One region of the Peribacillus sp. GL_122 genome, then DNA from elsewhere that is predicted to be linked to it. Evidence: riboswitches for the same ligand, from Rfam matches in the RefSeq annotation. Region 1 holds a riboswitch; the other holds the start of a gene.

Region 1 (4,687 bases):
CACGAGTAATTGCTACAAACTCACGAGTAAACCGCTCTAATTCACGAGTAAACCGCTCTAATTCAGTAAACGGCTCTAATTCACGAGTAAAGCTTCAAACTCACGAGTATACCGCTCAATTTCACGAGTAAAACGCTCTAACTCACGAGTAATTGCTACAAACTCACGAGTAAACTGCTCTAACTCACGAGTAAACCGCTCTAATTCACGAGTAAAACGCTCTAATTCAGTAAACCGCTCTAATTCACGAGTAATTGCTACAAACTCACGAGTAAACCGCTCTAACTCACGAGTAAATGGCTCTAATTCACGAGTAAAGCTTCAAACTCACGAGTAAACCGCTCTAATTCACGAGTAATTGCTACAAACTCACGAGTAAACCGCTCTAACTCACGAGTATACCGCTCTAATTCACGAGTAATTGCTACAAAATCACGAGTATACCGCTCTAATTCACGAGTAAATGGCTCTAATTCACGAGTATACCGCTCTAACTCAGTAAAACGCTCTAATTCACGAGTAAACGTTACAAACTCACGAGTAAACCGCTCTAACTCACTCGTAGTTGACCCAAACAAACTTGTAAACGCCCCTTACTCACGGCGTATTGCACGTAAGTTGAATTTCTTTGGGATTTCTTGAATTATTCCCGAGAAGGCAAAATCAATCCATAAAAAAGGTGCCCCGCTAATTGCGGGACACCTTTTTTATGGATTACGCTTGTGCTTTTAATGTTTCTGCTTTGTCCGTGCGTTCCCATGGAAGATCTACATCTGTACGGCCAAAGTGTCCGTAGGCAGCTGTTTGTTTGTAGATCGGGCGACGAAGGTCAAGCATTTTGATGATACCTGCTGGACGAAGGTCGAAGTTAGCGCGAACTAGGTCAACAAGGACTTCTTCGCTAACTGTACCAGTTCCGAACGTATCAATTGAGATAGATACTGGCTCTGCCACACCAATTGCGTATGCCAATTGAACTTCAGCTTTGTCGGCAAGGCCGGCTGCCACGATGTTTTTCGCAACGTAACGAGCAGCGTATGCAGCAGAACGGTCAACTTTAGTAGCATCCTTACCAGAGAATGCACCGCCGCCGTGACGAGCATATCCGCCGTAAGTATCAACGATGATTTTACGTCCAGTAAGACCAGCATCTCCTTGAGGTCCGCCAATTACGAAACGGCCAGTCGGGTTGATGAAGTACTTAGTATCGGCATCGATCAATTCAGCTGGAACGACTGCTTTGATTACATGTTCTTTTAGATCGGCTTGAATTTGTTCAAGCGTAATTTCTGCATCATGTTGTGTAGAGATAACGATCGTATCAACACGTACAGGAACGTTATTTTCATCATATTCCACAGTTACCTGTGTTTTACCATCAGGGCGTAAGTAAGCAAGAGTTTCATCTTTACGAACTTGTGCTAAGCGGAATGAAAGTTTATGTGCCAATGAAATCGGAAGCGGCATAAGCTCTTCTGTTTCATTACAAGCAAATCCGAACATAAGACCTTGGTCCCCTGCACCGATTGCATCGATTTCTTCCTCTGACATGTTTCCTTCACGAGCTTCCAATGCTTTATCGACACCAGCTGCGATATCGGCAGACTGCTCATCAATGGAACTTAACACGGCACAAGTTTCAGCATCGAAACCGTATTTCGCACGTGTATAGCCAATTCCTTTAATCGTATCACGAACGATACGCGGAATATCCACGTAAGCGGACGTTGTAATTTCACCAGCAACAAGTACAAGACCTGTAGTTACGCTAGTTTCACACGCAACACGTGCATTTGCATCCTTAGCTAGGATAGCATCTAAAATGGAATCTGAAATCTGGTCACAAATTTTGTCCGGATGGCCCTCTGTAACAGATTCAGAAGTAAATAGACGTTTCTTTGACATCATATTTCCTCCTTGGAAGTTAGTATGTTGCAGGCAAAAGCCTGATTTTTACGGAACTCGTTTCCCTCATTAGTTTCAACTATAGACACAGAATTACTTACTAAAAAACACAAAAACCTTCCCTGGCAAATGAGGAAAGGTTTAACATTCTGTCTTCTATCCTTTCACTCTTATCGTTCAAGGGTTTTTACCTTGCTCAGGTTAGCACCATCACCACTATTCCTTGAAGACCTTCGCTTTATTTTCGGCGAGCGATCTTGGAGTCAAGTTCAATATGGCAGGTTGCTGGGTTTCAAAGGGCCTGTCCCTCCACCAACTCGGGATAAGAGAATCCGTACAATTTAAGATATTATCGTATCTGGCTGGAACTTGTCAATGCTTTTCTAAAAAGAACATTTCCACCCAGAATGGCGTTCATTTGAAAAAACATGTTGATACAACGTCCTAGAAGGGTTTACAATGCAAAATACGAATAGAAATGTTGTAAATTGCCATTAATAATAATGTAAAGAGCATCCGAAAAGAAACGACATCCTGACTTTCCCTTTAGACATATATTGCTTACTTACTTCCTATTAAAATAAAATTTTCTTCATGAAAGTTTATGCGATTATCCTGAATCGGTTCCTGCCGGATTAAAATGATTAACGCAACCAACTGAAAATAATCACAAATTAAAAGAAATAGTATAGACTAATTAGATGAATGTGTTATACTAATTGTAATCTAAAAACTTAAACAAAGGAAGGTATCTCATATATGAATTCTGTAGACGTTTCTAATGAGTTACACCAATTATTAACAGGAAACAATGTGCAAACTCAACTTTCAGTTCCTCAATTGGTCGAAAAAGTATTAAGCAGAAATGAAGGCGTTCTAACATCAACCGGTGCGGTAAAAGCTGAAACTGGCAAATATACAGGTCGTTCACCTAAAGATAAATATATCGTTGAAGAAGCATCCGTTAAAGATAAAGTCGATTGGGGTTCAGTGAACCAGCCTATTTCTGAAGATGTGTTCAATAAACTATATAATAAAGTAGTTGACTACCTAAAAGCAAAAGAAGAGATTTTTGTTTTTAAAGGTTTCGCTGGTGCAGACGAATCATCACGTCTTCCTATCCGTGTTGTTAATGAATATGCTTGGCATAACCTTTTCGCCCATACGTTGTTCATCCGTCCAAACGAAGAGGAACTGAGAGGTCACGAAGCTGAATTCACAATCCTTTCTGCACCTAACTTCAAAGCAGACCCGGAAGTTGATGGAACTGCATCCGAAACTTTCATCATCGTTTCATTTGAACGCCGTACCATCCTGATCGGCGGAACGGAATATGCAGGAGAAATGAAAAAATCGATCTTCTCGATCATGAACTACTTACTTCCAGAGGCTGGAATCCTTCCAATGCATTGCTCTGCTAACGTAGGACGTGAAGGGGACGTCGCTTTATTCTTCGGACTGTCCGGTACAGGCAAAACGACTTTGTCTGCAGACACTAGCCGTAAACTGATTGGCGATGACGAGCACGGCTGGTCTTCTAACGGCGTATTCAATATCGAAGGCGGCTGCTATGCTAAAACGATCAACCTTTCACGTGAAAAAGAACCACAAATTTTCGATGCGATCCGTTTCGGTGCCGTACTGGAAAATGTTGTTGTTGATCCGGATACACGTGAAGCGAACTATGATGACAGTTCATTGACTGAAAACACTCGTGCTGCTTACCAAATGCAAGCGATCGATAACATCGTGAACCCAAGTATTGCAGGACACCCAAATACAATCATTTTCTTGACAGCTGATGCTTCAGGCGTTCTGCCTCCAATCAGCAAGCTTTCCAAAGAACAGGCAATGTTCCACTTCCTAAGCGGATACACTAGTAAATTGGCTGGTACTGAAAGAGGCGTAACTTCACCGGAAGCTACATTCTCCACTTGCTTCGGTTCACCATTCTTACCGCTTCCAGCTACACGCTATGCTGAGATGCTTGGTGATAAAATTGACGAGCACAATGCAAAGGTATACCTTGTCAACACTGGATGGACTGGCGGTGCATACGGAACTGGAAGCCGTATGAAACTTGCTTACACTCGTGCAATGGTACAAGCTGCACTTGAAGGTGAATTAGCGAACATCGAAACGATCAAAGATGATATCTTCGGTTTGGATATCCCGCTTCATGTTCCTGGTGTTCCTGATGAAGTGCTTCAACCAATCAAGACTTGGGCAGATCCTGCCGCTTATAAAGAAGCAGCAACAGACCTTGCCGCTCAATTCCGTGCAAACTTCAAGAAATTCAAAAGCGTTCCAAGTGAAATCGAGGAACTTGGCGGACCGACAGCTTAATAAATTTTACACAAAAGGACCAAGCTCTTGCTTGGTCCTTTCTGTTTGTCGACAAGAAATGTCTCTTCCCGAACATTGATTTTAAAACAAGAGTATGTTTTTCTTCATGGTTTTAAGCCAAATAGGGCGAAAAATGGCGTCTACGGTCGAATATAGTGCTGGGCAGGGCGTAAAATGGCATCCGCGGTCGATTAATGCCGTATATGGCTAAAAGGCGGCGTCTGCGGTCGATTAATGCCGTATATGGCGAAAGACACGGCGTCTGCGGTCGATTAATGCCGTATATGGCGAAAGACGGCGTCTGCGGTCGAATAACGGGCTTGCCGAGACCCCGCCAGATGCCCGCGGCGAAAGGCTTGGCAGACGGACAGTCTCGGCGGAAAGGAAGCTGAATTCTGAAACCAACTGGCACGTTTCTACAGTCTGAAAGGACCAA
Region 2 (4,687 bases), 1.9 Mb from region 1:
CCCCTGCATGGTGCCATTCTTCAGATTTCAGGTCGAGCCTGTTACATGATTCTTCACCATGCCAGGTTTTAGTTTCCGGATTATATGTTTCACCAGAATTCGGATAAACTATAATTGGTTTATTCGTGTTTGAACGCAACACCTGTATGGCTTCCGTGATACCTGATACAGGCGCACAGTTGATGCCGATTGCTGCAATTTGCTCACTTTCCCCAAACAATCTGGTACACTCCTCAAGCAATGTACCGTCACTAATCGCTTTTTCATTTTTCAATGAAAAGGATAGCCAAGCATAGACTTCTGGATAATCTTTCAATAATGAATGCAATACTTTCGCTTCTTGCAGGGAAGGAATCGTTTCAAATGCTAAAATGTCAGCACCCGCTTCAATCAAAGCTGATATTCGCGAGCGATGAAATGCAGTTAAAGTTTCATCTGAAACATCATAGTTTCCTACATACTCTGAACCATCTGCAAGGAAAGCCCCATAAGGTCCAACTGATGCAGCAACTAATGGCTTAGGTCTAGTCGTTTGATATTCTTCTTCCTTCCAAAATTCATCTCTTGCTTTCCTTGCAAGTAAAACCGTTTTCCGGATTAGTTCCAAAGCCTCTTTCTCTTGTATTCCGCGGAGTGCGAAACCTTCAACTGTTGCTTGGTAACTTGCCGTTATCGCACAGTCAGCACCAGCCCGAAAGTAGTCAGAGTGAACTTGATAAATCACTTCTGGATTTTCAAGTAATACACGTGCGGACCACAGGGGATCGTCCAAATCGCACCCATGCCTTTCAAGCTCTGTAGCTAGAGCCCCGTCCAAAATCATGACTGAATGATCTCGTAATATTGCGTCAATTGGGCTAATTTTATTCTTCATGTTCTACTCCTCTTTTTCTTTATAGTTTGTGTCAGATAATAACTTCCATAGCAAAACAAAATAAAAGGTATGCCACAATATAGTGCAATTCGTTGTGTAGGATCAAATGCAATTCCTATGCAAGAAGCAAGACATAGCAAAAAAGAAACGATTGGTATGAGTGGATATAATGGTGTATGATAAGCCAAATCATTTACTGAATTTCCTTCGTTTATAAATCGTCTGCGAAATAGAAACTGTGACGCGCTAATACTCATCCAAACTACTACCACGGCTAGTCCAGAAATGGATACAAGCACTATATATACAGTATCCGGTGCAATAATACTCGAGAAAAGGGCTAAACCACCTCCCAACATACTGAAAAGAACTGCATTTATCGGAACACCCCGTTTTGTCAATTTTGCAAATATGGGTGATATTGTTTTCTTATCTGCAAGCGACCAAAGCATTCTGGATGATGCATATAATCCTGAATTTGCAGCAGACAAAATGGCAGTTAATATAACAAAGTTCATAATATCCGCTGCATACGGCACTCCAATTCGTTCGAGAACTGCAACAAAGGGGCTCTCTAGTACGCTTGCATCCGAAATAGGCAATAATGCGGATAATACAACAATGGTTCCTACAAAAAAGATAATCAATCTCCATAATGTCATACGGATTGCCTTTGGTATCGTTTTTTCTGGGTTCACTGTTTCTCCAGCTGCAATTCCGATTAATTCAGTTCCAGAAAATGCGAAATTCACCGCGAGCATCGTCATTAGAATGGCAAAAGCACCATTCGGAAATAAACCTGCACTTGTAAAATTGGATAATAACGGAGCTGATTGTGAATTAATTATTGGAATAAAACCTACCATTGCTGCAGCTCCCAGAATAATAAATATCACAATAGCAAATACCTTTATAGACGCAAACCAGAATTCGGATTCAGCGAAAAACTTAACGGTCAACGCATTTAAAGCCAAGACTAATATGGCAAATAGAGCACTCCATATCCAGACATTGATTGATGGAAACCATCGCTGCATCAACAATCCTGCAGCCGTAAATTCCGAACCTAGTGCAACAGTCCAGGTTAGCCAATACAACCAGGCTACTGTATACCCTGTCCCTGGTCCGATGTATTTGGCTGCGTAGCTATGAAACGCGCCTGTCTCGGGCATATGTACTGCCAGTTCACCAAGACATAGCATGACTAGATAAACCACTAAAGCTCCAATCAGATACGAAAGGATGGTGCCGAATGGGCCAGCCTGTTGAATCGTATAACCCGAACTTAAGAATAAACCAGTTCCAATCACCCCGCCAAGCGATAGCATTATTATATGCCGTGCTTGCATTTTCCTTTGAAAATCATGTTTTCTTTTGTTCTCCATTCTTACTCTCCTTAATCTTGGATCCAGAAAAAACGAAAACGCACTCTAAAAGAGTGCGTTACTGACAAATAAACACGTACGGTCTTATCTATCAAGGTTTCACCCCCTGGAATTAGCACAGTGTCTTTGTAGACCTGCTGCTGAGGTTTCATAGGGCCAGTCCCTCCACCTCTCTGGATAAGAAATTATTTTTTTATAACTTTATCAATCTATGAAAAAATTGTCAAGTTTTGTTTCGGATTGTAAAGACTTCCTTTAAAATTCTAACGATCATGGCACCGGCGGCATAAATATGAAATGGTTGCTCGTTTTTGGAACAGTCGCTTACCACATTAAAATTGCAGATAAAGCTAACCGGGTAATTTTGATTTTAAAAAATGACGCCATCTTAAAAAGATGACGCCATTTTTTCTTTCTTTTCACTTAAGGACGTTCTATTTCAAATAATTCCCCTAGTTTTGTATAAGTATGACCCGCTAATCTTGCTACAGGTTTTAGCCCATTCTGGTCAATTCGGCCATTATGGTAAATATCTTGCTCTATATGATAGCAGACTATTTTCCCTATCAATAAATCACAACCAGGTTTATTCTGGGAACCTGCCAATGGTATCGCTTGCTCTAATGTACATTCAAAGCGTACCTTCGCTTCTTGCAATCCTGGTACGGATACCTTATCACTAACAGCCGGCGTGAAATTGGTAAGACCCAATTCACTTTCGTCGGATGGGAGTTCCTTCGCCGTTCGATTTGCATCAGCTACATTATTCTCATCAGTGATATGAACAACGAATTCACCTGTTTGAATTGCATTTCGGGCCGTGTCTTTTGAAACCCCTTCTTTCCGTTGGACAGAAATGGAAATCATCGGAGGATTTGAACTGACTATGTTAAAAAAGCTGAACGGCGCTATATTGATTGTACCGGTTTCGGATTTTGTCGTAACCAAGGCTATAGGTCTCGGTATAATGCTTCCAGTCAAAAACTTATAATTATCCCGTTCAGTCAGACTTTCAGGATTAACAGAAATCATCTTCATTCCCTCTCATTCTTATAAAAAGTGCTTTTGAAACCATGAACCCGCTGCCTCAACCTCTGAACGTGTTAACTGATGACCGTAATTTTCCCACTGAACATCCACTGTAGCACCAGCTTGCAGTAAAAGTTGATTAAGTTCATCAGTTTCTGCTGCCGGGCAAATCGGATCGTTTTTACCTGCAGCAATAAATACAGGTATATCCGAAAGGGACGGCAATGCAATACCTCGTCTAGGCACCATTGGATGATGAAGAATCGCTCCTTGTAATGCCCCTTCGAAATGGAACAGCAAACTTGCCGCTATATTTGCACCATTGGAATAACCTAATGCTACCACTCTTTCACGGTCGAAGTCATATTTTTTGGACGCTGATTCCAAGAAGTCATAAAGCTCCTTCGTACGAAAGATCAAATCTTCTTCATCAAAAACCCCTTCGGATAACCGGCGGAAAAAACGTGGCATTCCGTTTTCAAGTACATTTCCCCGTACGCTTAATACGGATGATCCCGGTGAAACCATTTCCGCTAATGGCAAGAGATCTGTTTCCGTTCCTCCAGTGCCATGTAAAAGCAAAAGCAATGGCTCTTCTGGATTACTTCCTTTTTGAAAAATATGCTTCATCATTTATCCTCCTCCAGTACTCTCGGCACTGCCGGCAGTAACGTTTTCTCCATGATTCCCCTTTTTTCTTCCAGCCATGGCGGCAGCATTAATTTACTACCCATCGTTTCCTTCGTTTCATCATGAGCGAAGCCAGGTGGATCTGTGGCAACTTCAAAAAGTATGCCTCCATCTTCCCTGAAATAAATGGCATCGAAGTATTGACGGTCTGTAAAGGGTGTCACACCATAGCCATGGTTGGCGATATGCTCCCTCCACTCTTTATGATCTTCATTATCGATTGCACGCCATGCAATATGATGGACGGTTCCCACTCCGATTTTCCCATTTGGCAACACCGTTTTTTTAACATCTATCAAATTTCCGATGTCCGATGTGGATTTGAAGCGGATGTAATCGCCCTCTTCCCCAATTTTTTGCAGGCCCATCACTTTCTCTAAGAGTTCCATCGTTTTGATCGGTTCTGACGTCAATAATACGGCACCGCCGAATCCCTTGACCGCCTTGGCAGCTGGTACACCGCCGAATGACCACTCGCTATTTTTCCCTTCTTTACGCTCAACCAGTTCAAGTTGCAAACCGTGTGGGTCTTGAAATTCCAGATATGCCTCGCCGAAACGTGAAACCTTTTTAAAGTCAATGTTAAATTTACCTAAACGCATTTCCCAGAAACCCATTGATCCTTCCGGAACTGCATAGGTTGTAACCCCCACTTGTCCTGAGCCAATTCTCCCTTTGTATGCCCCAGGCCAAGGAAAGAAAGTGATGA

The links. A riboswitch is a leader RNA that binds a small molecule or an ion and turns the genes downstream of it on or off. The one in region 1 is predicted to bind S-adenosylmethionine.
Region 2: linked by a shared signal. The riboswitch ahead of mmuP (S-methylmethionine permease) and the one ahead of metK (methionine adenosyltransferase) in region 1 are both predicted to bind S-adenosylmethionine.

Annotation. Positions count from the first base shown of each region.
Region 1 covers NZ_CM174415.1:5,121,934-5,126,620, forward strand. The annotation lists gene AC3ISB_RS24815 (hypothetical protein) at 303-578, opposite strand; gene metK (methionine adenosyltransferase) at 715-1,908, opposite strand; SAM riboswitch class I at 2,073-2,234, opposite strand; gene pckA (phosphoenolpyruvate carboxykinase (ATP)) at 2,665-4,251, shown strand.
Region 2 covers NZ_CM174415.1:3,264,913-3,269,599, forward strand. The annotation lists gene mmuM (homocysteine S-methyltransferase) at 1-874, opposite strand, end outside; gene mmuP (S-methylmethionine permease) at 871-2,259, opposite strand; SAM riboswitch class I at 2,341-2,443, opposite strand; gene AC3ISB_RS15655 (flavin reductase family protein) at 2,683-3,291, opposite strand; gene AC3ISB_RS15660 (alpha/beta hydrolase) at 3,310-3,918, opposite strand; gene AC3ISB_RS15665 (ring-cleaving dioxygenase) at 3,918-4,687, opposite strand, start outside.